Regions from separate parts of the Enterococcus sp. DIV1304_2 genome, predicted to be linked through region 3. Evidence: predicted binding sites of a transcription regulator. Region 3 holds the regulator's gene; each other region holds the start of a gene.
The links. Region 3 encodes NrdR, which represses ribonucleotide reductase genes. Its sites were predicted from a motif close to ACACNATATATNGTGT; they were not measured.
Positions count from the first base shown of each region.

Region 1: a site for NrdR is predicted at 1,789-1,804, ahead of nrdD (anaerobic ribonucleoside-triphosphate reductase). Genes of this name have one in related genera too.
Region 2: a site for NrdR is predicted at 7,638-7,653, ahead of IGJ14_RS01160 (deoxynucleoside kinase). Genes of this name have one in related genera too.

Region 1 is NZ_CP187851.1:764,570-774,620, reverse strand. It holds gene IGJ14_RS03660 (ABC transporter permease) at 1-836, opposite strand, end outside; gene IGJ14_RS03655 (ABC transporter ATP-binding protein) at 826-1,593, opposite strand; gene nrdD (anaerobic ribonucleoside-triphosphate reductase) at 1,917-4,106, shown strand; gene nrdG (anaerobic ribonucleoside-triphosphate reductase activating protein) at 4,477-5,079, shown strand; gene dinB (DNA polymerase IV) at 5,182-6,318, opposite strand; gene IGJ14_RS03635 (collagen-like protein) at 6,563-7,822, shown strand; gene rsmI (16S rRNA (cytidine(1402)-2'-O)-methyltransferase) at 8,084-8,953, opposite strand; gene IGJ14_RS03625 (DNA replication initiation control protein YabA) at 9,093-9,440, opposite strand; gene IGJ14_RS03620 (PSP1 domain-containing protein) at 9,433-10,051, opposite strand, start outside.
Region 2 is NZ_CP187851.1:234,485-244,535, reverse strand. It holds gene IGJ14_RS01190 (citrate transporter) at 1-1,016, opposite strand, end outside; gene rplT (50S ribosomal protein L20) at 1,372-1,731, opposite strand; gene rpmI (50S ribosomal protein L35) at 1,785-1,985, opposite strand; gene infC (translation initiation factor IF-3) at 2,057-2,581, opposite strand; ribosomal protein L20 leader region at 2,626-2,755, opposite strand; gene IGJ14_RS01170 (lytic polysaccharide monooxygenase) at 3,249-4,619, shown strand; gene IGJ14_RS01165 (lytic polysaccharide monooxygenase) at 5,392-6,789, shown strand; gene IGJ14_RS01160 (deoxynucleoside kinase) at 6,920-7,576, opposite strand; gene mvk (mevalonate kinase) at 7,873-8,820, shown strand; gene mvaD (diphosphomevalonate decarboxylase) at 8,813-9,790, shown strand; gene IGJ14_RS01145 (phosphomevalonate kinase) at 9,803-10,051, shown strand, end outside.
Region 3 is NZ_CP187851.1:1,590,925-1,600,975, forward strand. It holds gene dnaI (primosomal protein DnaI) at 1-902, opposite strand, end outside; gene IGJ14_RS07415 (replication initiation and membrane attachment family protein) at 902-2,284, opposite strand; gene nrdR (transcriptional regulator NrdR) at 2,307-2,792, opposite strand; gene IGJ14_RS07425 (hypothetical protein) at 3,252-3,584, opposite strand; gene coaE (dephospho-CoA kinase) at 3,642-4,262, opposite strand; gene mutM (DNA-formamidopyrimidine glycosylase) at 4,235-5,071, opposite strand; gene polA (DNA polymerase I) at 5,473-8,118, opposite strand; gene IGJ14_RS07445 (Bax inhibitor-1/YccA family protein) at 8,421-9,101, opposite strand; gene IGJ14_RS07450 (MaoC/PaaZ C-terminal domain-containing protein) at 9,103-9,576, opposite strand; gene murC (UDP-N-acetylmuramate--L-alanine ligase) at 9,913-10,051, opposite strand, start outside.

The sequences.
Region 1 (10,051 bases), 830 kb from region 3:
GTTCCCCGGTACTTAAATCTCGATTCACTCAACAAATGGAGCAGTAATCGAAAAGAATAACGAAAGAACAGGTAGGTCCCTAATATGCAGACAAACAATATTGAAAAGGGAAAAGCAATCATCAATCCTAGATTGACTTTTTTTTCAAATAGCTGGCTAATTGTTTCTCTGAAGTTCAATGCAGCGAAATAGCTGCTAGAAATCATCAATACTCCAATCACGCCCAATAAACGATGCCTTGTGCGAATACGCAACATTGAACTTTCCACTTGTTCTCTTTCCCCAAAACTACGATTCATGGGATAACTCCAAATCTTCCATAGTGAATAAAGAGAAACTGCCGAAAGAATAACAAAAAATACCACAACGGTTTCAAAAATGGACGGGATAGAAATAAAAAAACGACTAGTAATGTCCATCTTCATCATTCGTACTAAAATCATTTGAAACAATTTTGAGAAAATACTTCCCAATAAAATCCCTAACATACAAGCAAAAAAACCAATGGTCATCGTTTCCAACACATAGATTGATGAAATCTGGAATTTGCTGATTCCGAATAATTGATAGATCCCAATCTCTTTTTGTCTCCGATTGAGAAAAAAGCGATTAGCACTGAGTACGAAAAAGAGTAAGACAACAGTAATGATCCAACTACCAAGCTTTAAAATATTATCTATCGAAACATCTTGACTTGCCCTTCGAATCAGTGATTGGTCATAGGTCATCGCGCTAAATGAGTAATAGATCATCGTCGATAAGGTCAAACTGAAGAAATAGACAAGGTAGCCCCTTGATTGTTTTAAAAAACTTTTTGCGGCTAATTTATAAAGCATTGATTTTACCGCCTCCTCCAATCGTCGCCTGCATATCGATGACTTTTTCAAAGAATTCTTTTCTCGTCCCACGGCGGATCACTTCTGAAAAAATCACCCCATCTTTGATAAATAAAATACGGTTGCAATAACTAGCTGTATAAGGATCATGTGTCACTAATAAGATCGTTGATTTTTCAACTTCGTTCACTGTTTTTAAATAATTCAACAATTCTGTTGCTGATTTTGAATCCAATGATCCGGTTGGTTCGTCTGCGAAAATCACCTCTGGTTCTACTACTAAAGCTCTAGCTGCCGCAATGCGTTGTCTTTGTCCAACTGACATTTCATCAGGATAACGTTTTAGTAATTCTTCGATCCCCAAAAGCTGGGCAACATGTAAAACTCTTCGGTCCATTTCATCTTTCGCCATATTTTCAACAGCCAAAGGAAGTAAAATATTATCTTTACCATTCAATGTATCAATAAGATTGAACGTTTGAAAGATAAAGCCGATTTTTTTTCGTCTGAAATCACTCAATTCATGTTTTTTCATTTTTGTGATTTCATTTCCTTGGATCATCACACTACCCATCGTCGGTAGATTGATCGTTGATAAGATATTCATCAGAGTAGTCTTTCCCGCTCCACTCGGCCCCATGATCCCAATAAACTCTCCTTCTTCAACTGAAAAAGAAACATTGTCTAATACTTTGACCGGTGATTTACTACTTCCATAACTTTTACTTAAATGTTTTACTTCGATTATTTTACTCATGCTAGTCCTCCACCTTTATCCTTAATTGAATAGTAGCACATCCTTTCCTTTTTTTCCCTTTTGATTTTGTCACCTGATCACTCACGAAAATTATCCTGGAAATTTTTTTATTCAATTTTTTTATTCAAAAAAAAATAATTCGTATTTTTCAAAAGCTGATACTGCACGTTTTCACTTTTTTTCACAAGATAATATACACCATATATAGTATACTCATTCAATTATACAGCGACAAAACACTATATGTAGCAGATAATTAGTTGCTCCTTTCTTCAATTTGTTTTATGATAGACAAGAACTATTTTTTGTAGGAGCTGAAGAAAATGAAACGAACAGATCAAGAAATGGCTGTGCTAGAAAAACAGCCTGAAACCAAAAAAATGACTGTCATCAAACGCGATGGACGCGAGGTGCCATTTGATGAACAGAAAATAAATGCCGCACTGATCAAAGCAGAAAAGAAAATTCACGGTTCCTTATCTCCTATTACGTACGAAAAGATCCAATCAATCGCAGAACTTGTGATCAAAGAAGTCAAAGATCGCTTCGCAAATAACGTAAAAATCTATGAGATCCAAAACATCGTTGAACATATTTTGTTAGAAAAAAACGAATATGCCTTAGCAGAAGAATATATCCATTATCGAACAAAACGTGATTTTGCTCGTAGTAAAGCAACTGACATCAACTTTTCGATCGAGAAACTGATCAATAAAGACCAAAGTGTTGTCAATGAAAATGCGAACAAAGATAGTAATGTATTCAATACGCAGCGTGACTTGACTGCTGGCATCGTTGGGAAATCGATCGGATTGAAATTACTTCCACCGCATATTGCCAACGCCCATCAAAAAGGCGATATCCATTATCATGATCTCGATTACCATCCGTATACACCAATGACAAATTGCTGTTTGATCGACTTCAAAGGTATGTTGAACAACGGGTTTAAAATTGGAAATGCAGAAGTCGAATCACCAAAATCGATCCAAACAGCAACGGCACAGATCTCACAGATCATTGCCAATGTTGCATCTAGCCAATATGGCGGATGTTCTGCCGATCGCACAGATGAATTGCTTGCTCCTTTTGCACAATTAAATTACAAAAAACATTTAATTGATGCCAAAGAATGGATCGACACACCCGAACGGCAAGAAGCCTATGCAAAAGCAAAAACCAAAAAAGATATTTTTGATGCCATGCAAAGTTTGGAATATGAGATCAATACACTTTTCACTTCCAACGGACAAACGCCTTTTACTTCACTCGGCTTCGGTCTAGGTAAAAATTGGTTTGAACGAGAAATCCAAAAAGCGATTTTACAAATCCGAATCAATGGATTAGGCAGTGAGAAACGGACAGCGATCTTCCCCAAATTGATATTTACACTAAAAGACGGAATCAATCTGAAACCAACTGATCCAAACTATGATATCAAACAATTAGCCTTAGAATGTGCCACAAAAAGAATGTACCCAGATATTCTAAATTATGACAAGATCGTTGAATTGACAGGAAGCTTCAAAGTACCAATGGGCTGTCGCTCCTTCTTACAAGGTTGGAAAGACGAGAACGGTGAAGAAGTGAATGTCGGAAGAATGAATCTAGGTGTGGTTACGTTGAACTTGCCGCGGATCGCCTTAGAAGCAGACGGTGACCAAGAAAAATTCTGGCAATTACTTTCAGATCGCTTGTCGATTATGAAAGATGCCTTAGTTTATCGTGTCGAACGTTGTAAAGAAGCGATTCCAGCAAATGCACCGATCCTTTACATGTATGGTGCATTCGGTAAACGACTATCTCGTACAGACGCCGTAGATGAATTATTTAAAAATCGTCGAGCAACTGTTTCATTAGGCTACATCGGACTTTATGAAGTCGCTGCTTCTTTCTTTGGCGGTGAATGGGAAAATAATGCTGAAGCCAAAGATTTCACTCTAGATATCGTGAAAAAACTAAAAGCCAATGCCGACGCTTGGGGAAATGAATATGGCTATCACTTCAGCGTATACTCCACACCAAGTGAAAGCTTGACGGATCGTTTTTGCCGTTTAGATACAGAGAAATTCGGTATCGTTGAAAATATCACAGATAAGGAATATTACACTAACAGTTTCCACTATGATGTGCGTAAAAATCCAACGCCATTTGAAAAGCTTGAATTTGAAAAAGACTATCCAAAATACTGTTCTGGTGGCTTTATCCATTACTGTGAATATCCAGTCTTGCAACAAAACCCTAAAGCATTAGAAGCTGTTTGGGACTTTGCCTATGACAAAGTAGGCTATTTAGGAACCAATACACCGATCGATCATTGTTACCAATGTGGTTTTGAAGGAGATTTCCAACCAACTGAACGTGGCTTTGAATGCCCAGAATGCGGCAATCACGATCCAAAATCATGTGACGTAGTCAAACGAACATGCGGCTACCTAGGAAACCCACAAGCCCGCCCAATGGTCCACGGCAGACACAAAGAAATCTCATCACGCGTGAAACATATGAAGTAAGGTTGTGAGAAAGCCGTTCAGCTCCAAGTAATAAGGCAGAAGATGGAAAAATAGTTTTCTATATTTTTTCATCTTTTGACTTATTATCGTAGGAGTTGGCTTTCGAACACCGTGGATAAGGTTGTGAAAGAAGCGTTTAGCACTGAGTAATAAGACAGAAAAATCAAAAATGGTTCTTTCATTTTAGATTTTTTTGACTTATTACCGAAGTGTTGCTTCTTGAACACCGTAGATAAGGTTGTGAGAAAAGCGCCCAGCTCCAAGTCATACGAGAGATAGCATCCCTTCCTCTGGCTATTTTCTTATGTCTCCTACGACCGTCAAGAATTTTTTATAACGGATACCATTTTATAATGAAAGAAGTTTTACTATGAGAAATCCTAAACCTAAAGAATGGCTGGCTCAAGATTATAGTCATGACTATATCGCCGATTATAAACCGTTCAACTTTGTGGATGGCGAAGGTGTTCGTAATAGCTTATATGTAAGTGGCTGTTTATTTGCCTGTGAAGGTTGTTTTAACAAAGCCGCTCAGAATTTTCGTTACGGCAAACCATTCACTCCAGAACTGGAAGAACAGATCATGGCTGATCTACGTAACGATTACGTCCAAGGATTGACACTCTTAGGCGGTGAACCTTTTTTGAATACGAATGTTTGCCTACGTGTAGTTGATCGAATCCGGCAAGAATTTGGTCACAGCAAAGATATCTGGTCATGGACTGGTTATACCTTCGATGAATTATTACAAGATTCGGAAGATAAACTAGAACTGCTCTCGAAAATCGATATTCTCGTTGATGGCCGTTTTGAATGGTCAAAAAGAGATTTCAAATTACAATTTCGTGGAAGCAGCAATCAGCGCATCGTTGACGTGCAACGATCGCTTGCTGAAAAACAAGTCGTCATCTGGGAAAAATGTACAGATGCTACGCAAACATATGAACAAATAAAAAAACAAGAACTGATTTAACTATACTCAGTTTTGATTGAACAAAATAAAGAATGCTCCATCTAAAAGACCAAGACAGAAGTGAATTCCGCTTTTGTCTCAAAGTCTAAGATGGCGCATTCTTTATTCTATTTCTGGTTCTATCGCTTGCGTTTCCCACAAAGGTAACACAATATTCTCATAAGTCATCGGATCTAAATTCGTCAGTGTGATACCTAATAAACGAATCCCCTTCTCTATCCCTAAAATCTCTTCCCATATCAGACTGGCTTGATAAAACAGCGCTTCTTTTTTATAGACATATTCTGGTAATGTCACTCGCTTCGTTACTGTAGAATAATCGGTATAACGGACCTTCAAGACAACTGTTTTTCCATGTTTCTGAACACGCCGGAGAGAATCTTCCACTTTCTCAGCCAGCTGACGCAACTGACCAAGAACTTCTTCTTCTGTTCTTAGTGGTTGTCCATACGTATGCTCTTTCCCGACTGACTTACGCTCGCGGGTGACATTGACCGGCGAATCATGGATACCTCGTACTTTTCGATACAACGAATACCCCATTTTACCAAACTGTTGGATCAACATCATTTCAGTACATTGATACAGATCTTCTCCTGTAAAAATACCTAATTCATGCATTTTAGGAACAGTTTTCTTGCCGACACCATGAAATTTTTCGATTGGTAATGCTTTTAAGAAATCGACAGCTTCTTCGGGGGTGACGACCGTCATTCCTTTAGGTTTTTGAAAATCTGATGCAAGTTTCGCTAAAAATTTATTATAGCTGACACCAGCCGAACAAGTCAGATGCACCGTTTGCCAAATATCAAGTTGGATCATTCGGGCGATTTTAATCGCTGATTTACAATTGATTTTATTATTCGTGACATCTAAATAAGCTTCATCAATACTAACTGGTTCGACTAAGTCTGTATAGCGATAAAAAATCTCCCTGACTTCTTTTGATATCGCACTATATTTTTGGTGGTCTCCCGGTTTGAAAATCGCTTCTGGACAAAGTTCATAGGCTTTTTGGGCACTCATTGCTGAATGGATGCCGAACTTACGTGCTTCATAGTTAGCCGTCGTCACTACCCCACGCCCGCCAGTATCACTGGGATGTCTGGCGATCACTAAGGGTTTTCCACGAAGTTCAGGGTGATCTCGTTCTTCAACGGACGCGAAAAAAGCATCCATATCGATATGAATGATTTTTCTAGACGTATCATTATGTAAAGGAAACTGTAATTCCATCAGACTCACCCTACTATTATTATACACGAACTTTTGTTCCCTTTCAAGAAAAGATCTTTCCTTAAATCCTGTGAATACGCGCTGTCTTTTCTTTGGCACACGTCCCTATTTGTGCAAGTCTACTTATTCGTTTGGACACGCTCAATATTAAATAACAATTCTTATGATTTTAAAACATCATTATATTATGCTATTATCTGTTTGTAAAAGACTGGCCAGTCTTAATTAAAATTAAAGGAGAGTAACCATGTTAAATAACTTAAAAAATAACGTTAGCCCCGTTTTAGAAAAAGAGTTTAAAAAAATCAATCAGTTCAGAACTAAATTCTTAAAAAAAAATTTGACAAAAACTACTCCCGATAATACTCTACCATCCAATCATATTGTGAGTACTTCTGATATTTTTACTTTAACTCCTGATAGTGCAAAAAAAATTGGTATAGCGTATCAGCAAATCAAATGTCCTGATGTTCAGACTCTCAAACTATTGACTGGAACGCCCGATTTTCTATTTGAAAATGAGTTAACAACCAAAGATGAACGCTTCAAAGTACTACCAGATATCAATTTAAAAGAAAACCGTACAAGTCAAAATCTATGTACTGTTCTAAAAGCTTATGTATATGGTAATTCTAATGATGCTCAGGTGTACGAGGAAATGTTGAATCGCTTTATCTTCCCTATGACTCTCCAGCATTATGGCAGCAAGGAGCAAAATCTCACAATCAAAGAAAACACTAGTTTTGTGATTGATTCTGGCGATACTGTCTCCCTTTCTTTTAAGTCGGTGACATTAGAAAAGAACGCTAGTCTCGTTTGTGCACACACACATGTCCACTTTCAAACTGAACAGATGACTCAATTGGAGCATACTTCCTTGAATAATGGAATTGTCGTCATTGGGACACATGGAGGAAATGGCGGAAATGGAGGGAATGGCGCAGCTGGAGCAAACGGAGGAAACGGTGGTTCCGATATTAATAAAAAATTGGGTGGAAATGGGACTGAGGGTGCAGATGGCTCTCCCGGAACAGAGGGTGGCAACTCATCTGAATGTACGTTTTATATCAAAAAACTTACAGGAGATACTCCTTTTGGCAGCTATGGTGGGAATGGCGGAAATGGCGGAAATGGTGGAAATGGTGGCAGTGGCGGAGACGGCGGAGACGGCGAAGACTCAAAGAGCTGCACGGATGGGGGAAACGGTGGAAACGGAGCAAAAGGTGGAAATGGCGGAAATGGTGGAAAAAGTGGAAACGGAGCAAATATAGTTATCTATATAGATGAAGGAGTGGAATATATTCTTACAGGTATACATGACGTTTCCCCAGGAAGTGGTGGACAAGGTGGAAATGGCGGGGCTGCTGGAAAAGGCGGGTCTAAGAAAAGTGATGGCAAGCCGGGCTCACCGGGAACAAGTGGTAGTGCTGGAAAAAGTGGTAGCGCTGGGCAAGCCGGGCAAAGCGGGAATATCTCTATTTTACCTTATCGTGATCCTGTAGATTAATCCGTTTAACCATTCTTATATCACTTAGATGCAATCAAACGAACAAGCTGTCGAAATAATTTCTGCATCAAAAAAGAGTGGATTCATCGCAGTAAACTAAATAGCTGTATTGTTCCCTTCTACTCTTTTCAAAATACGAAAACTAAAATTTAAGAAATGATTCATCAATAATAAGCGGAGAGACGAAAATCTAAACCTGATTTCCGTCTCTCCGCTTCATTTATCTAGAATAGTTGATGTAGCTTGTTCTTCTTATTTCATTTAATTATCCAATTCATGGAACTGACGATACACGTCTTGTTTCTTGATTCCGTTTTTGACTGCAATCGTTTTGATTGCCGCATTCGGTTTTTCTCCTTGATCGATCAATTGTTGTACTTGTTCTTTCAAGGTACCTTGAAGCTGTTCAGTTGGAACGATTTCCTCGTTGCTTCCCTCAACAAGTAAACAGCATTCTCCCTTGATCGGCTGTTTTTCTAAATAACCAAGTAATTCTTCGATGTCTCCGCGTAGGTATTCTTCATGGATCTTCGTCAATTCTCGACAAAGCACCACTTGACGATTGCCGAACACTTCCAACATGTTAGTCAACGTTGCGGCTACGCGATAAGGTGATTCGTAAAAAATCAATGTTGCTTTCTGTGCGACAAGAGAGGCTAATATGTCTTGTTGTTCCTTTTTCTTTCTAGGTAAGAAACCATAGAATAAAAATGGTTGCGGAACGAGCCCAGAGGCAATCAATGCGGTCATACCCGCTGTAGGACCTGGCAATGCTACAACTGGGATATCTTCTTTGATACAAGCAACGACAAGCTCATGTCCAGGATCACTGATAGATGGCATGCCCGCATCGCTTACTTGTGCTATCGTTTTTCCTTCTTTTAGCCAGTCGATCAATTGAGGAATACGTTCTTTATAATTATGTTCGTGCAAACTTTTTTGGGGAGTTTGGATCTCGAAATGATTCAATAGCTTTTGTGTATTACGGGTATCCTCACTCGCGATCAAATCCGCTTCTTGTAATGTCCGCACACTGCGAACAGTCATATCCTCCAAGTTTCCGATCGGTGTTGGAACGAGGTAAAGTGTACCAAACACGTGATTTCCTTTAAAGCTCTTTTGGTTATACATATGATTCTCCTTATCAAACAGAGTAAAGGAAGCTACTCTAATTAAAAAATTTATCCTGGTAGTTCAACGACGAATACCGCAAAACAAGAATGCTTTGCGGTATTCATTGACTGTGATAGAAGCCACTGGATCCTTTGATTTAGCGTCCACTTTCACGATAGATCACTTCTAAACAGAACGCACAAGGTTCATCATTTTCACGTCTTGAACCATACAAATCATAACAAACATGGAATCCTTCTTCATAAATCTTTTCAAGATTCATTCGGGATTTTGATAGTTCTTGTTTGGCATTTTCAGCTGGAGCTTGCGCCACTTGGTTCAATTCACGAAGATGTTCACGTAATCGTTGATTTTCCATCTCTAAGGTGGTATTTTTCTCAACGATTTCATGCAGTGCATGTTTCATCTCTACTAATTCAGTCAATGTATTTCGTAACTCTGACTCCAATTGGTTCAACCCATCATATAATGATCTCTTATCCATTCATCTCACCTACTTGGATGAAATTTTTTAGTTCATCCCATTCATATTCAACAGGATTCTCCCGTCCGTTCAGTCGCACACTAACTAAGCGACTAAGCAGGTTCAATCCTACGACTTTCCCTTTACCATCAGGAGTTTCAAGTGTTTTCCCAAAGTCAGGGAGTTCTTTTTTTGCGGCTTCATATGCTTCACTTTCATACTGTAGACAGCACATCAAGCGACCGCACAAGCCAGAAATTTTAGTTGGGTTCAGTGATAATCCTTGTTCTTTTGCCATTTTGATCGAAACAGGGACAAAATCTCCTAAGAAAGAAGAACAACAGAGTGGTCGCCCACAAGGCCCGATACTTCCGATCATCTTCGCCTCATCCCGAACACCGATTTGTTTCAATTCAATCCTTGTACGAAAAACGGCCGCCAAATCTTTCACTAATTCACGAAAATCAATACGTCCATCTGCCGCAAAATAAAAAGTCAATTTGCTTCGATCAAAAGTATATTCAACTTGGACGATCTTCATTTCTAGTTTTCTCTCTCTAATTTTTTCTTTCGCAATCAAAAAAGCTTTTTTTGCATCTTCTTCATTTTTGTTGCATTTTTTTAGCTCAGCA
Region 2 (10,051 bases), 1.4 Mb from region 3:
GGTGTCTGGGGAATAAAATCGCCAAGGATCGCAGAGAAATAAGAAGAAGCATACACCGCCGAATTATTGAACATCGCTAAAGTCATCAAAAAGCCAACCATTGGTGCCACATCTGTTGCTCCATCTGTAAATAATTTAGCGAATTGTCGACAGATCTCCTTGTATCCCCCACGTAATTTCCCTGTAAATAGCAACGCCCAGATCCCAGCCAACATAAAACCAAGAATGATCGGGATTTCTAACACCACCACTCCTAACACAGGTATAACGACTGCCAACCAAGAAATCATTGGCGCTTCCCCACCTTCTCGTGGAAGTTCAGCTGCCATTGCATAGCGTTTCTTCGGGTTCATTGATATATTAGCTACAAGCAGAACGATTACTAAACTTACGATCATGCCAATCATTCCGATTTGAAAGTAATCATTGTATGTATAATTTTCAGCCGCAGAATTAAACCCTGCATAGATCGTTTGGTATTGCTTGAAATTGACAATATTTGCAAAGATCCCTGCCATAATCGAACCCATGAATGCAAATAGAGCAACAGGTGCAGCAATTCCTAACGACATCAAAATCGGTAAGACGATCACGGCAATTGAAATCACTGGGCCAATCCCGGTCATCGACATAAAAATAATTGACGTTACAAGACATAAAAGGCTCATCGTGATCCGCGGTTTATCACCGCCAAGCTCTACGACTTTTCGAATCAATGTAGCCGCTATCCCACTATCTACCAATACTCGACCAAAAAAAGCACCAAAGAATACATTCACTAAAATCGATTTCGCATATTCCGCTGGACCAGTAGCATATACATGGGTCAACACATCAATGACTGACTGTCCTTCCATTGCGGCATTCGGTGAGAAAAAATTACCAACCAGCGCCAATCCCATCCAAATCGTCGCCATGATCGCTAAACCGACCATCAAATTAAGTCCTTTGACACAATACCAAACCATAAAGAAGAACGACAAAATCAACAACATACCAATAATCATTTCACTCATAGACTCACTCCATTCTATTTCATCTCACTGATATATCAGTTGATTCATTCTACCTCACAGAGAAATCGCTTTCATTAAATATTGACGACAGAACAAGGACATATGATTAAAGAAGATTCATTACGAGCTACTGAAATGTTTTTTTAAAAAACATTTCAGTCAGATAACTATATACACAAATTCATTATCTAAGACATAAAATGAGCTATAATCACCTCTCTTTTCAAAAAAATATCATGTACTTTATCTATTTGGTTATTTCAATTTATTTGTACATAACAGAAATTTTATTGAAGTTTGATAGATATAAAAAAACACATCCAGAAAACCTGGATGTGTTTAGCTATTCTAGCGCTTATTTAGCTAAAGCGTCTTTTGCTTGGTCAGCTAATGCAGTAAATGCTGCTGCATCATGGACAGCCAAGTCAGCTAACATTTTGCGGTTGATGTCGATTTCAGCTAATTTCAAACCGTGCATCAATTTTGAGTAGCTTAAGCCATTCATACGAGCCGCTGCGTTGATACGAGCGATCCACAATTTGCGGAAGTCGCGTTTCTTTTGACGACGATCGCGATATGCGTAGTTGTATGAATTCATTACTTGTTCTTTTGCTGTTTTAAATAAAGTGTGTTTTGAACCGTAGTAACCTTTTGCTAATTTCAGCATTTTTTTGCGACGTTTACGAGTTACTGTTCCACCTTTTACACGTGCCATGTATAATTCCTCCTAATAAAAATAAATCTTTAAATTTCAGTTATTTTACGTTCTTATTTCATTTTTGCTAGTTGTTGACGAATACGTTTGAAATCGCCACTAGAAACCATGCGCGCTTTACGTAATTGACGGCGTTGTTTTTTAGTTTTACCGTGGAAACGGTGACTTGTAAACGCACGGAAGCGTTTCAATCCGCCTTTACCAGTACGTTTGAAACGTTTTGCTGATCCGCGGTGTGTTTTTTGTTTTGGCATGACTATATTTCCTCCTCAAAATCTTTCGTTATCCGACTATTGACTGTCCAACAATCAGTTAGTCATTCAAATTACTTACTGTCGTTTTTCGGTGCCAGCGTCAAGAACATGCTGCGTCCGTCCATTTTCGCTTTTTGTTCCACTGTTGCAATATCAGCAGTTTCTTCAGCTAAGCGATCCAAGACTTTTTGACCAATTTCTTTGTGGGTAATGGCACGGCCTTTGAAACGGATAGAAGCTTTCACTTTATCGCCTTTCTCTAAGAACTTACGTGCATTACGAAGTTTTGTATTGAAGTCATTCAAATCAATCGTTGGACTTAAACGAACTTCTTTTACATTGATCACTTTTTGTTTTTTACGCGCTTCGCGGTCTTTCTTTTGTTGCTCGAAACGGTATTTTCCGTAGTCCATGATTCGCGCTACTGGTGGTTTCGCACCTGGAGCAACTAACACAAGATCCAAGTTTGATTGTTCTGCAATTTGCAATGCTTCTGCTTTTGACTTAACTCCTAATTGCTCACCATCTGAACCGATCAATCGTAATTCACGTGCACGAATGCCGTCGTTAACCATCATATCCTTTGCTATGGTCATTCACCTCCAAATATTATGAGAGAAAGAAAAGCTTACCGAATGAACGGCAATAAAAAAAACGAGTTCTTTTGATAGAACCCGCACGTACTCCATCTATACTACATATAGATGAAAACTATCTAGCCCAGTGACTGTATCAACTAAGGCGAGAAGCGGGTGCTTCTGCTTTTATTTCTCAACTTAATTATCATACCAAATCTATTTCTTTTTGTCAATCATTTCTTCACTTTTTTCTATTTGATCGTAGCACTTCCTCATCTTGTACGCATTCTAAATGGACTGTTGTTCCGCATATCACCAATCGAATATAAATTCCTTCTGCTACTACTCCATCTACGTTTTATATAATTCCATTTCTTTTATTTTAAGATAACTACAACAAAACCTGAACAAATCATTCATTTCTTAATCCCCTAAAAAGTATCCTTTTATCAAAAATTTATTTACGCTTTCAAAAAAAGGTACTAAAACCCTTAAAAATCAACATTATAACAAATCGTATTATTTATGTTCCTATTATTTTTTTACCTACACATCGGTATAAACTGATTCGTAACTACTTGTTTTTTTTGATAATCTTAATTTCAGATAACATAAAAAAATGATAATTACGAAACTCATCGTTCAATATATGTTATCTAAATCTTATTTACATATGGAGGAAAAAATGAAAAAACAAATTTTGGGTACAGTTTTATGCTCGGGGATCTTATTTGGAGCAAGCTTAGCGATTGGAGAACAAGACGCTTCTGCTCACGGGTATGTCGAATCACCGATCAGTCGTGCGTATCAAGGACATTTAGATCGTAATGTTAATTTATCCGCTGCAGCAGCAAAATATGGTCCTGTCATTTATGAACCACAATCATTAGAAGCTGGGAAGGGATTCCCAGAAAGAGGTCCTGTCGACGGTCGTATTGCTTCTGCAAACGGAGCGGTTGGCGGAAGCTTTTTGCTAGATAATCAAACAGAAACAATGTGGACAAGACAAAACTTAGATACAGGCGTGAATACATTCAGATGGCGCTATACACAATCTCACCGTACAACTAAATGGCATTATTACATTACTAAAGTAGGATGGAACCCGAATGCACCACTGAAACGTAGCGATTTAGAGTTGATCACAGAAATCCAACATGATGGAACTGCTTCTGCAAATAATCGTAACCACACAGTTAACATTCCAAACGACCGTATCGGTTATCATGTTGTTTTAGCTGTATGGGACATTCATGATACAGGCGGTGCCTTCTATCAAGTAGTCGATGTCAACTTGAAAGGTGATTCAGCGATCCCAGTAGCACCAACAGCACCACAAAACGTGCGTGCGACGAATGTAACTTCTTCAACTGTCCAATTAGCTTGGAATAGTCAAGCGAACACTGCATCTTACAATGTTTATCGTGATGGCGCATTGGTCGGAAATACATCATCGCCAGATTTCAATGATACAAACTTAACTGCAGATACTTCTTATAACTATGAAATCGAAGCAGTTGGACAAACTGGCTTAGTCTCTGCTAAAACAGCTTTGACAGTAAAAACTGCAACAGAAAATACACAAGAAAAACCAACTACACCGACTCACTTGCACTCAATGGGTCAAACAAGTTCAAGTGTTTCATTGATGTGGGGCGCTTCTACTCATTCAAAAGGAATCAAACAATACAACATCTACCGTAACAATCAATTGATTGGTTCAACAAAAGAAACAGAATACGAAGTGTCTGGATTAGCTGCAAACACTGCCTACTCATTCGTGGTTCGCGCAGTCAGCAATACGGATGAACTATCTGATGCAAGCAATGCGTTATCTATTACGACAGATCGCGATGACAATGGCGGCGACGGTGGTGGTGAAGTCACTCCAGGACGTCAATGGACAGTAGGAAGCTTATTCGCACCGGTTTCTTATACAGCAGGTGAAGAAGTTGTTCACAACGGTGTGACATATATTACTTGGCAATCTCACTTGAACTATGGTGATACAAACTGGGCGCCAGGAATTGCTCATGCTTTATTCTATCCTAAATAAAATAAACCTTATCAACGTAATTAAAACGATAATATAGAAAACATTCCACGTAAACAAAACCCTATAAGAATGAGGCTAGAACAACTTTCTTTGCCTCAAAAATAAGCCAGCACCTGTAACATTCGAGACGAATATTACAGGCGCTGTTTTTTTCAAAGCGCTTATCCATTATCACAGATTGCAAAAAACATTCTCCCTCTCTTCGCATCCAGTTCCTTCTATAATTAGGTAAAATATATAGAATTGCTTGTGAGGTGGTATTTAGTCATCTCGAAACTCTTGAATCCGAATAAATGATATTCTAAATTGACTTTTTTCGATAATAAGACCGAACACTCCTATCACAATCTCAGACCAAAAAATCGATGATCAAATCCATAAAAAAGGAATAAAACAGCCAATAAAAAGATATATTTTAAAAATAAGTAAACGTTAAAAAATAACTGCAAACGCCAATACAAGCTTTCTCAATTAGAATGAAATTTTATCTTTTTGTTTTCCCGTTGTTATTCATTATGCAAAATAAATAACTGATAAAAAATAAAAAAGACAACAAAAATGCCTTTAAATCAATATTTATTCATGTTTCGAATAAAAACACCGTCATCTGAAGTCAAGACCCAATTTTACCTAATGTTCGGTATAAACAGATTATCCAATAGTCCAATTCTCTGATAATATTAAATACAGATAACAACGAGACACATCGAAAGAGTCATACTCATCGACCTTATTAGTTATCTAAAATATCATTTTATCTATGGAGGGAAACATGAAAAAACAAATCTTAGCAACAGTTCTATGCTCTAGCGTTTTAGTAGGAGTAGGTTTATCTATCGGAGGACAAGACGCTTCAGCTCACGGTTATGTGCAGTCACCGATCAGTCGTTCATATCAGGGACACCGCGACCGCTTAATCAATCATGATGCAGCATTAGCAAAATACGGTCCAGTGATTTATGAACCACAATCATTAGAAGCATTGAAAGGCTACCCAGCAGCTGGTCCTGCTGACGGACAGATTGCTTCTGCAAGCGGTGCAGTTGGAAACAACTTCAACTTAGACCGTCAAACTTCGACAATGTGGACAAAACAAGACTTGAACACAGGTCTTAATACATTCACTTGGCGCTATACACAATCACACCGTACAACTAAATGGCATTACTACATCACAAAAGCTGATTGGAATCCAAATGATCAGTTAGATCGTAGCGATTTTGAATTGTTAACAACGATCAACCATGGTGGGGCTCAAGCTGCAACAAATCCATCACACTCAGTGAACATCCCTAATGACCGTCTTGGTTACCATGTTGTTCTAGCTGTTTGGGATGTAGATGATACAGCAATGGCATTCTACCAAGTAATCGATGTGAACTTGAAAGGTGATTCAGCAATTCCAGTAGCACCAACAGCACCACGTAACGTTCGCACTACTAACGTAACTTCTTCAACAACTCAATTGACTTGGGATGGACAAGCAAATGCTTCATCATTCAACGTTTACCGTGATGGTCAATTATTAGGAAACACAGCTTCACCAGATTTCAGCGATCAAAACCTAACTGCAGAAACTACATATAAATATGAAATCGAAGCAGTTGGACAAACAGGGCTAGTTTCTGAAAGAACAGCTTTATCTGTTACAACTTTATCTGAAACTACAGAAGAAAAACCAACTGCACCTAGCCACTTACACTCAATGGGTCAGACAAGTTCTAGCGTTTCATTGATGTGGGGAGCTTCTACTCACTCAAAAGGAATCAAAGAATACGAAATCTTGCGTGATGGCCAAGTCATTGGTTCAACAACTGAAACTGTTTTTGAAGTAGAAGGCTTAAAAGCTGAGACACAATACTCATTTGTAGTACGCGCAATCAGCAATGAAGGCGATGTTTCAGATGCAAGTAACACATTAACAATCACAACTGATCGCGATGAAAATGGCGGCGGTGACGAAAATGGTGGCGATGGCGGAAACGGCGGCGGTGAAGTCGTTACTGGACGTCAATGGACAGTAGGAAGCTTCTTCTCACCTGTTTCTTATACAGCCGGTGAAGAAGTTGTCCACAATGGTGTGACTTATATTACTTGGCAGTCTCACTTGAACTACGGTGATACAAACTGGGCACCAGGAATTGCTCACTCATTATTCTACCCTAAATAAATCAACTCACTACCCTTTGTTCGACTAAACAACGATTTAAATAAAAAAAAGGCAATCACTCATTCGTGGTTGCCTTTTTTGTGATTTCTTTATTTGAGCAAATAAAAGTTTCGCTAACGTCAGAACAGTTTTAGACACTTAATTCTTCACGGATATCTGTTAGTTTTTCTTCGATCATTTGTAACACTTGCACTTTTGCTGTTTCATCTTCCACAAAGTTCAAACGATCACCATCAATTTGAATCTTAGGACTTTCATCGTAAGCTTCATACCATTCATCATAACGGCGATTCAACTCTTGATAATACTCATAGAGACTAGGGTCAAAAGAAAGTTGCTCGTATGACCGACCTCTTTTTTCGATCCGTTCTAACATGGTTGAAAAAGATACACGAATATGAACCAATAGATCGGGATGTTTTTTCGATGCCGCATAGGGCAATTCTTCCATCATGTTTGCCAATAATTCATCGTAGACTTGGACTTCTGTTGCTGTCGCTCGACCAAGATCTGCATTTAAATGAAACAATAATGAATCCTCATAGATCGAACGGTCTAACACATTGTTATCCTCTTGCATCGCTTGCTTGATACTTGCAAATCGCTTATTCAAAAAATAAATTTGCAATAAAAACGCATATTGTTCAGGGTTTGCATAAAACAAAGGCAATACTTCGTTGTCATCGATTGATTCGTAAAACGCCTGACTCTTAAAATGGTCAGCAATCATTTTTGTTAAGCTTGATTTCCCTGCTCCTATCGTTCCTGCTAAAACAATCACACTCATTTCCCTCCAACTCACTTCTCCCACTAAATACAGTGTTTTTTTCTCATGTTTCTAAATATAACCCCAATATCTTGTGGTGTCAAACGAAATCGACAAGATTCTTTCCTATGAAAAATCAAAATTTTATTAAGAAAATCACGTTTTTTGTCGAGAAATCGTATTCTTTATTTTACTTCTTGACTGGTTTTAGTAAAATAAAGAAGGACTGTTTTTTTGGACAAACATTGCGCACATAGTAATAGGCGCTTTATTTTTTGTTAAAAAGCTACTCTTAGAGGAAAAGAAGGAGTTGTATTATGGCAATTCATGGCCAAGGGGAATCGAGTGGAAAACTGATTTTAATGGGTGAGCATGCTGTCGTTTACGGCGAGCCTGCCATTGCCTTTCCGTTTTATGCAACAAAAGTAACAGCTACACTTGAAGCACTCCAATCATTCAATAAAGATCAACTTATTTCTTCCTACTATATAGGAAATTTACATGATGCACCACATGCGTTGAATAATATCAAACAGCTGATTGCTGGTCTGAAAACTCACTACCATGTGCAAGACACATTGCGTTTAACGATTGAGAGCACCATCCCTGCAGAACGTGGGATGGGTTCCAGTGCAGCCGTAGCCACTGCGATCACACGAGCTTTTTATTCCGCCTATGAGTTGCCATTATCACGAGAAAAATTATTGGCACATGTGCAAGTTTCTGAAAAAATCGCACATGGAAATCCCAGTGGAATCGATGCTGCCGCAACAAGTGGATTCGAACCGATTTATTTTACAAAAGGCCATCCTTTTGATTATTTTGCGTTGAATATCGATGCTTTCTTGATTGTCGCTGATACGGGAATCAAAGGACAAACACGTGCAGCGGTGAAAGATGTCGCACACCTTTTTGAGAAAGATGCGCAGAAAACTGGACAAAAAATCCAACAACTAGGATACTTGACGAAACAAGCTAAAAAAGCAATTATCGAAAATTCGCCAGAAAAGCTAGCTGAAGCAATGAATGATGCTCAGCGCATTCTAAAAAGTTTGACGATCAGTAATGACTTTTTAGATAGTCTGATCGCTACCGCACGTGCTACTGGCGCTTTAGGAGCAAAATTGACCGGTGGCGGACGTGGTGGATGTATGATTGCCTTAGCACAAACAAAAACAGAAGCTCAAGAAATCAGCCACGCACTAATACAAGCAGGCGCAGCTGAAACTTGGATTCAAGGATTAGGAGTACATACCTATGCTTAGTGGTAAAGCCCGTGCCTATACAAATATCGCCTTGATCAAATATTGGGGCAAAAAAAATGAAGAATTGATTCTTCCAATGAACAACAGTTTATCTCTCACTCTCGATGCTTTCTATACAGAAACCGAAGTGATTTTTTCAGATTCGTTCACAGACGATCTGTTCTATTTAGATCATGAATTACAAACAGAAGCAGCAACAAAAAAAATCAGTCGCTTCCTTGATCTTGTACGCATACAAGCGAATACAAACAAACGCGCAAAAGTGATCAGCCATAACTTTGTTCCAACAGCCGCAGGTTTAGCTTCTTCTGCAAGCGGTCTAGCTGCGTTAGCTGGCGCCTGTAATGAAGCCCTAGGACTAGAATTGGATAAACAAGCCCTGTCCAGACTCGCTCGTCGGGGTTCTGGTTCGGCTTGTCGTAGTATTTTTGGTGGCTTCGTGGAATGGGAAAAAGGGCATGATGACCAAACTTCATATGCGCAACAAATCCCTTCTAATGGATTTGAAGACGAACTCGCCATGGTATTTGTATTGATCAATGATCAACAAAAAGATGTATCTAGTCGTGATGGGATGCGTCGAACAGTGGAAACTTCGCATTTTTATCAAGGGTGGCTTGATTCAGTCGAAACAGATTTACGGGAGCTGAAACAAGCAATCGCTGAAAAGTCGTTCCAAAAAATGGGCGAAATCATGGAGCGAAATGGGTTAAAAATGCACGGCACCACGTTAGCGGCTAATCCACCCTTCACCTACTGGTCTCCAGATAGTCTGAAGGCGATGCAAGCAGTTCGTGAGCTACGTGCTTCAGGCATTCCTTGCTATTTCACGATGGATGCAGGTCCAAACGTCAAAGTATTAGTTGAAAAGAAAAATCAAACGGCTGTTCAAGCAAAATTCATTGAATTATTTAGCCGTCAACAAGTGATTCTTGCTCATGCGGGGCAAGGAATCACGATTATTGAATAAAGGGAGATTGTTATGGTTGAAGTATCTGCACCTGGAAAACTTTATATCGCTGGAGAATACGCAGTTGTCGAAACGGGGCATCCTGCAATCATCGTGGCAGTCGATCAATTCGTCACAGTAACAGTGGAAGCTGCTCGGAAAGTAGGCAGTATCCAATCTGCACAATATAGCGAGATGCCTGTGCGTTGGACAAGACGAAAAGGCGAACTCGTTCTAGATATCCGTGAAAACCCGTTCCATTATATCCTTGCTGCTATACGT
Region 3 (10,051 bases):
GTCATTTCGATTTCTTTTGTCAAATAGCGGATTCGTTCCATGATCCGTTTGGCTTTCAACGGTTCCTCATCGCCTCGTTGTGTCACCGTCAAATGCTGTTCTAATTCGTTCATCGTGAAGTTTGAAGAAAAGAACGTCGGCAATTGTTCTTGCATTCGATACTGTAAGATGACGCCAAATACTTCATCACGGATCCAACTACTCATCGCATCCGCTCCAATATCATCGATCATCAAGATCGGCGATTTCTTCACCGCATCTAACTTTTCAGCCACTTGGTCTTTGCCGATGGCTTGCTTCATTTCAACAGCAAATGTTGGGAAATGGACCAACGTTGTCGTGAATCCTTTGATTGCCAGTTCTTTTGCTGTTGCTCCTAACAGATAGGTTTTGCCGATACCAAAACTTCCGACCAAGTATAACCCTTTGTGGAAGCTTTTAGGATCAGCCGAATATTGTTCGACGAAGTCTAATGCTTCTAAACTTGCATAACCACGTCCATCTGTTCGTTCGAAATTTTCGAAAGAGGCAGACTGGATATCTTTTGGCATATCCATTGCTTTCACACGACTCTTGATCTCTTCTTGTTTTTGACGAGCTAAGAGTGCTTCCGTCGGCACGTAAGTCACATCGACATAGTGGAAATTCAATGTCAATTTTGGTTCATATCCGGGAGCGATCATGGTTGGATCGTTCGTTTGATATTTTCTTTTTTCTTGGACATACTCATAGAGTTTGGCATAACTTTTTTCGATATCCGCTTGCGTCAATCGGTCTTGATGGGCTGACAGAAAGGCTTGAACATCCGCATCATTCAAAACTTCAGCAATCATCTCGGAATACTTTTCTTGGTAGTTGCGTTTACTGATGATTTTCTTCAGTTCTTTTCCCACATCTTCCATTAGCTCTCACCTTCCTTTTTAGCCAGATACTCTTTGAAGCGACGATCGATCTCGGCTTTTTTCTCTGTACTGATTTGCGTTTCGTCTTTTGGTTGATTGACCCAATCAGGCAATTTTTCTCGCCTTACATTTCGGCGATAATTTGACGTGTTGTTTTGTTTTGACGCTTTCGGTTGTTTCGCTTTCGTACTCAATGTATGGAGATGTTCAATCGCTTCTTCTGGCGTACTGATTTTTTTTTGCGCCCACTCATTAGCGATCGTATTCACGAAGCTCGCATTTAAGCTCGCATGGTTTTTTATGACTAACACATAGTTGATCAAAATGTTGATGACACTGCTAGTCAGACCGGATTGGGTGACCAAATCTTGCAACAACCAGTTTTCCTGTTTGGAAACATACCCGCCTTTTTCTTTTTTTATTGCTTCGAGATAACGCATCGGTGGGGTTTGTCGTGCAACTTGGATCAATTGTTGTGCAGCACTAGGCAACGCCTGATTGACAGGGACACCTGTTTCAGCAGACTGATCGGTAACCAGAGTGTTGCTCGATTGTCGCAACGTATTCTGCTGTTGCTGCCGTAACAAGACGATCCGTTGGAGTTCTTTTAAAGATACTTCTTCTGTCGTAAAATCAAATGACTGTAGAATCAACTCTCCTAAAGTCAGTTCATCGAAGCCGTAGAGTTGTTGGTATGTTTTCGCTTGTTGCAGAACTGGTTCTGTCAACTGATTGATGTGTTGTTTCTTCAACCAATCGATTAAAAACGTCCAGTCAAACGAGTCTGAATCTGCTAACAATGATTTGGGTTCAACAGGTGTGAATTTTTGCTGAATCGATTCCACTTGTTCTTGGTTTGCTGCATAGACTGTTTCATTGAACCGATAGACTTCCAAAAACTTCTTAGTGATTTTTTGATAGCCTTCATACGAAAGATTTTTTGGCTTAAATAATTCCGTCAATTGGTTGAATCGACGTTCGCCAACTTTTTCTAAAAGTAAAAAAGAAAGTAACGTATCATTGAAAAACGTAGGAACGTCCATCGGTTCTAACAACTCATAAAGAAAACAATCACCCAAATTTTCATCTTTTTTGAAATAGACTTCTAAAAGACCGATTCCTTCTAATTTTTTTCGTGCCTCATAAAATTGCGGTAATCCACAACTTAGACTACTCAATAAATCGGCGTGTAATCCTTCAGGACCTACGCCAGTTTCTAGCGAGATCTCCGAATACAACGTCAAGTAAAGACTCAACGCTTCTCCCCCGATCAATGGTTGGTAAAGGGATAACAAGGCAGACTTTCCTTCTTCTTTTAAAGGACTGCTCTTTCTTCCTTGGTAAATATTTTTCGGTTGTAATTCTTTCCACGCATTTTCCAAGGAATGCTCCCTCCTTTATTAATTACGCATCATTTTCACTATTACTCGTATCTTTTGCTTTATCAACAATGTCTTGTAATTCTTTCAAAAAGACAGACATATCTTTGAATTGACGATAGACACTCGCAAAACGAATATAGGCGATTTCATCTAAGTTCACTAAATCTTCCATGACGTATTCACCGATCAGATTAGTTGAAACTTCATTTTCGCCAAGACTTCTTACACGATTTTCAACATGGTTGACGATCTGTTCCATTTGTTCCATCGCTACTGGTCGTTTTTCGGCAGACCGGATCAAGCCTCGTAAAATTTTGTCACGATTGAATTCTTCACGTTCGCCATTTTTCTTGATCACTAATAACGGCGCTGCTTCGATTCGTTCAAAGGTCGTAAAACGGAAGGAACATTTTTCGCACTCCCGGCGTCTTCTTATTGCTCGACCATCGTCAGCTTGACGACTATCGATCACTCTTGAGTTGTTATGTTGACATCTAGGACATCTCATCGTAATTTTCACCTCTCTTGGTGTAGTTTGATCGCTTATTTGAATGTACCAAATGAAGTTGTTCCATCAGTTAATTTTTCCCACCAATTATGAATCATTGGTGGAAAAAAGGCTGGTTTTCAACACTAAGCTTAAAAATTATAAAATATGAAAAGGATTTTTTCAATTTATATCTTATTGCTCAGTTCAAAGTGATTTTCACAACTTCACTGCTTATTGTTTTAGATTTTTTTCCACTGATTTTTTATTGAACTAATTCAAGTGGATCGTAATAAACGTTTTCTTATTACTAACTTTAGTATAACATGAAACAATTAAGCAATGCGACTGTCCCAGTTAAAAAATCGCTTGAACTGAAAGATTTGTTGTGTTTTTATCTCAACGAACGAAAACAGACTGGCGTTCAGCACCAGCCTGTTTCTTTTTGATTTTCTATTTTACTCAATGCTTGGGTAATCCCTATAGTTTATCTTCGATTCCCGTGTAATGTTTCATTCGTTCTTCTTCGATTTTTTGTTCTGTTGAACGATGATCGAATTGGGGGTCTTGGTTTACTTCAGGACTTGTTTCCGGATCTTTGCGTTCTGTGGTTAAGTCCTGTCGCTTGGATTCTTTTTCGACATGTTGGTCTTCTAACTCAGCAATTCTCGCCCGGTATTCATCTTCACGAATTTTACCTTCTTCTGCTTGGATCTGGCCCTTTTCCTGTAAATCTTCTTTGTGGAGAATCTCACCAATTTTTTCTTTCGCAGAACCTACTACTTTATCTTTTTGGTTTTTGAATGTACCCATCGTATCATCTCCCCCTCTTTCTTTATATAAATAGCATAGCAAAATGTTGCGATTTACTCAAAGAAAGCGATTAAGCAATAACCATTTTTTGATTTCAGCGGATAAATCTTCCTTGGTTTGGCGGTTATCGAATACGATATCCGCACGTCGTTTCTTTTCCTCGATCGACAGTTGGCTTTTCACCCGTTGTTCTGCTTCTTGCTTCGATAATTGATTGCGTACCATCAAGCGTTCGATTTGCTGAGATTCTGGAATATAGACAACTGCGACGGCATCCATTTGTGTATCATACTGTCCTTCAAACAATAAAGGAATATCGACAACGATCAACGGATATTGGGCTTTCTTCTCTATGATTTCTTCAGTGATTCTCCCACGGATAAATGGATCTAATATTTGATTCAATTGCTCACGTGCAGTGACAGAACCGAAAATCAATTGTCCAAGTTTTGCCCGATCTAACTGACCATCCTGTTGGAGGATCTCTTTGCCGAATGCTTGAACCAACGCTTGAAGTCCTGGCGTATCCGGTTCAACGACCTCTCTTGCCACTATATCGGCATCGATCACTGGAAAGCCATATTGTTGGAAAATAGCAGCGGCAGTACTCTTGCCTGTCGCAATTCCCCCTGTCAAACCTAAAACAAATCCTACTTGGGTATTCTTAATTTCTGACATGTTGGACAATAGTGCGTCCCCCTTTGCGCAACTTTCGTTTTCACGATTGGTGTTTGACAACGAACACATGCTTCTCCTGTCTGTCCATAGACATGTAAAGCCACTTGGAAACTCCCTGACTCACCTAACGCATTGAGATAACTTCGGATCGTTGTTCCCCCTGCTTCAACTGCTCGTGACAACACATCGATGATTGCTTGACGGAGTAATTTGATTTCTTTTGGGCGTAAAGAATCAGCTGGTTGCTCTGGATGGATCTTCGCTTCCCATAATGCTTCATCTACGTAGATATTTCCTAGTCCTGTGACCAACTTTTGATCAAGTAACAAAGGTTTGATGGCTTTGTGTGACTTTTGTAGCCCTACTGTAAAGTCTTTTAATAAGAATAGATCTGGTAAAGGCTCTGGACCTAATTTTAAGATTCCTTTATAGGTATTGCTCGCTCCTTTTTCAACGATCGTCATACGGCCGAATTTTCTTACATCGTGGTATCGTAATTGGCTGCCATCTTCAAAAGAAAAAATCACATGTGTGTGTTTGTCGATCGGTTCTTCTTTTTCAAAATATTGATATTTTCCCTCCATCCGTAAATGGGAAATCATTTCATAATGACTCAAGTGAAAAATCAAAAATTTCCCCCTACGACCGATCGATTCGATCGTTTCACCAATTAACGTTGCTTCAAAAATCGGTACCTCCGGTTGTTCAATGATTCTCGGCCACAGCACTTGGACGTTTTTGATTTTTTTGTTTTTCACTAATTTCTCTAATCCTTTACGGACAGTTTCAACTTCTGGTAATTCGGGCATCCTTTTTCTCACCTACAATTTTCACTTATTTGATTTTGAATCGAACTTATCTGAAACAAAAATAAAAGCTATTTTTATTCTTGAACTTAAAACAGAATAAACGGTGTTCCATAAGCTGACCTTCAACATTAAGCTAAAAAATCGTAAAATATGAAAAGCTATTTTTAATTTTCTATCTTACTGCTCAGATCAAAACGCTTTTGTCACAACCTTGATAAACAGTATTCCACAAGCAACTACTTCAGAAATAAGCCAAGAAACCCAAAAATTTGATAAACAATTTTCGGGTTTCTCGCCTTATTCTCAGAGCTGGACAGCTCTGTTACAATCTACTCCTACATCGAACGAACCTGATCCAAGATCTTTCCTCAATGTTTGTCTATCGGTATAAAAGTAAAGAATTATTTGGCTTCATACCATGTTTTGCCCCAGCTGCTGTCTGTGATCAGTGGAACATGTAAAGCAACCGCCTGTTCCATTACTTCGCTGACTAATTTATCTAACATCTCTAATTCACTTTCTGGCACTTCAAAGACTAATTCATCGTGCACTTGAAGTAACATCGTCGCTTGCAAGTCCGATTCTTTCAAGCGTTTGTCCAATTCGATCATGGCGATTTTCAGGATATCCGCCGCACTTCCTTGGATCGGCGTATTGATTGCTGTTCGTTCGGCAAATGAACGAATGTTGTAGTTTCTTGAATTAATATCTGGTAAATAGCGACGACGATGGTATAACGTTTCTACAAAACCTTGATCTTTCGCTTCACGAACAATACGCTCCATGTATTCTTTGACACCTGGATATTTTTCAAAGTACGTATCGATATATTGTTGAGCTGCTTTACGCGTAATGCCTAAGTTTTGTGATAACCCATAATCAGAAATTCCATAAACGATTCCGAAATTGACTGCTTTCGCTTGACGACGCATATTTGGTGTGACGTCTTCGGCTTTTTCAATGCCGAACACACGCATTGCTGTACTTGAATGGATATCTTGTCCTTCTAAAAAGGCAGCTTTTAAATGCTCGTCATCTGAGATATGCGCCAATACACGTAATTCGATCTGAGAATAGTCAGAAGAATAGATCAACCAATCTTCGTTTCTAGGAACGAATGCTTGACGGATCTTGCGACCTTCATCTAAACGGATCGGAATATTTTGTAAGTTGGGATCAACTGAACTCAAACGGCCTGTCTGCGTCAATGTTTGAACATAGCGAGTATGGACTTTCCCGTCCGATTGGATCACTTTCAGTAAACCTTCGACATAGGTCGATTGGATTTTAGCGATTTGGCGATAAATCAAAATATCATCAACGATCGGTGCTTGCTCACGCAATTGTTCTAAGACATCAACCGCAGTCGAATAGCCTGTTTTGGTTTTTTTGATCACTGGAAGACCCATCTTTTCAAAAAGGATCACACCTAATTGTTTAGGTGAGTTTAGATTGAATTCTTCTCCAGCCTCTTCATAGATTTTTCGTTCGATCTCTCTCAATCGATCCGAAAATTCGATTTTCATTTCTTGAAGACGAGTCGCATCCACTTTGATCCCACTGATTTCCATTTCAGCCAAGATGATCGACAAAGGTAATTCCATTTTTCGGAAAAGATTTTCTTGATTTTTTTCTGCTAATTCTTGACTTAGTTTAGGCGTCAAACCATTGATTGCTGAAACTTTTCGTGCTAGGTGGGCAAAGAAAACTTCTTCATCTTCTGGTAGACCTTTCTTCGCGCCTTTTCCATAGATTGCTTCATCCGATTGGATATCATGATACCCATAATGTGACGCTATCCCTTCGATGTCCTCACTTTTCTCGTTCGTATCCAGTAAATAAGCACCTAGTAAGACATCAAAGTCGATCCCTTGTAATTTCGTTGCATAGCGGTTCAATGCCACATACGTACGCTTAGCATCATATACATTTTTCAGGCGAGTCTTGTCCCCGACCCATGAAAGAAAGGCTTCATTTTCAAAAATCGCTAAGTCATTTGTCACATAGATTTTCTCTGGTGTTCCCCATGCCACACCAACGATGTCCTCTGTATGATAGTTGTCGCCCATCATCTCAACATATAAAGCCATATTTGTCTGGAACATGCTCTCATCGTATTCATGGACCACTTCAAACAAAATATCTTTCATTTCTACTTGTTCTTCAACCACATCTAATTTAGCAAGAAATTGTTTGAAATCCATTTCCTTGAAGAAAGGCACCAATTTATCTAAGTCTTTTCCTTGATAGGCAAGGGAGTCAATATCCACTTCTACTGGCGCATCGGTATCGATCGTTGCTAATTTTTTAGACAAGAAAGCTTGCTCTTTGTCATTGATCAGATTTTCTTTCATCTTACTTTGCTTCATTTCGTCGATATGTTCATAGATCCCTTCAACAGAGCCATATTGATTTAATAATTTGATCGCTGTTTTTTCACCGATCTTTGTTACCCCAGGGATATTATCTGAAGCATCCCCTGCTAATCCCTTCATATCGATGATTTGTTTCGGTGTAAGTCCATCATATTTTTCCGCCACATGTTCTGGCGTATAACTTTCAATATCACTTACACCTTTCACAGTGATATCGACTTTGATTTCTTTTGATGCCAATTGTGTTAAATCTCGGTCACCGGACAAGACAACTACATCGAATATTTCTTTATCCACTTTTTCTGCCAAAGTACCGATGATATCGTCTGCCTCATAGTTCGGTAACTCGTAATACTTCACACCTAGACCGGTTAGAAGCTCACGGATATAAGGCATTTGTTCTTTGAATTCTCCCGGTGTCTTTGAACGGCCACCTTTGTATTCTGCGTACATTTCTGTTCGGAATGTTGTTTTCCCTGCATCAAAAGCAACCAAAACATGCGTTGGTTGTTCTTTTTGCATGACATTTTCAAACATATTATGAAACGCATAGATTGCGTTGGTATGCAACCCATTACGATTTTTAAAACGTTCCAACGAATTGTGCAACGCAAAGAATGCACGAAAGGCCACACTATTTCCGTCAACGAGTAATAATTTATTTTTAGTCATCCGCTTAACTCCTTACTATAAAGTTCTTTCTCATTCTAACAAAGAATGCCAAAGAATGCGAAAAGAAAAAACGGATAGGCAAAAGGTTGTTAGAAAAGCGGTCCGTACTAAGGCGTAAGATACCAGTGTTACTTTTTGAATACCGTTTATTCTAGATTGCGAACAAAGTAATTTAGGATAAAAATAGTGATTACTGGTATCGATGACCAAAAAAAAGAACCCACTAGAATTTGACGATCAAATTCTAGTGGGTTCTTTCTTTTCATATGAGAGATATTTTTATCTTGCTCTTCGTTTATTGCTTAGTTATTACGTCCAAAGATTCGCAAGAATGCCAAGAACAAGTTGATGAAATCTAGATATAGTTGAAGTGCCAAGAATACGGCAATCCCACTATTTGCTTGTCCATTTGATTGAACATATACATTTGCGATCTTTTGGTTATCATAAGCAGTGATACCTGCAAAAATCACGACAAGTAGTAATGAGATGAACAGTTCAACTGCACTACTTCTTAAAATAAAAACATTCAAGACCATCGCAATGATCACACCGATCAACGCTGCCATTCCGGCACGACCCACACCTGATAAATCTTTTTTAGTGAACATCCCGATTGCTGACATCCCAATGAACATCCCAGTTGCTGAAATAAAAGCAGTTGTGATCGTTCCGATATCATAAAAAGCTAATGTAACAGCTAAAACGATACCATTCAATAAGGAATATGCGATAAATCCACCGATTGCTAAGCTTGGATTTTTTTGTGCTTTTGCTCCTAAAACTAAAACCAAAATAATTTGGACGATCCATAATCCCATAAAACCTAATGGAAAATTATTGATGAAGCTTGCTACTTGATAAGGAAAGACTTGGATCGCTAAATAGGAAGTGATCGCACTTAGCGCTAGACCGATTCCTAAAAATCCGTAGACTTTCGCATAAAAGCGGTTGATACTATTTGATATGATTTGATTGTTCATCTTATTCACCTTCACTTTCAAGAGTTAATTCTTGTTCTAATTCTGGTGGTTGTACCATGACTACTGCATCTAATACACGATTGTCTTGTGTATTCGTGGCCTCCACTGAAATAGTCACAACATTTTTCATCTTATCCACTCGAATGACTTCAAACTGAAACGTCAATGTTTCATAATGAAAAACCGGCTCGACAAAATTAGCTGAAAAATTCACCACATGAGAACCTGGACCAGGCAAGTGTTTTGACACTGCACTTGTTATGATTCCCATTAACATCACAGTTGGAACAATGGGTTGATGGTATTCCGTTTTCTGTGCAAAATCATGTTGGATATATAAAGGATTGGCATCGTTTGTTAACCCTAAATATAATAATAACTGATTATCTTCAATTGATTCTGTTAAAGATAACGAGTCACCTTCCTCGATTTCATTGATTGTTTTTCCTAATTTACGCGGTTTACTTATGTTCAAGTTTAAACCCTCCAGTTTATTTATTCATTCGTACCAATTGTACCAAATCATACAAAAAACGCAAGTTACAGAACATGCTTTGGTCTTTCACTTATGTAAGCAATCACTTCGATGATCGTACATTATTTATTGAAGACTATAGCATAGTTGAATAAAAACCGTTCGTATTTTGTCTGGATATTTTAGGATTTCTTAATTCGATCGAATACGTACGGTCACTATAAGCAGGCGAAACATTACTGATAAAGAACTACCTATCACCCACAAATAAACGTCAAAAGGGGCTGCCACCTGACAATCCCTTTTGACGCTAACTTCTTTTATTCACTTAGATGATTACAGAACGTTTTTCGTTGTACTGCTCAATAATTTTTCATAGGCTTGTTCAAATTTTTGAACATCACCAGCACCCATGAAAATAATCACTGCTTCATGGTAGTCTAATAACGGCGAAACGTTATCTTCTTTGATTACT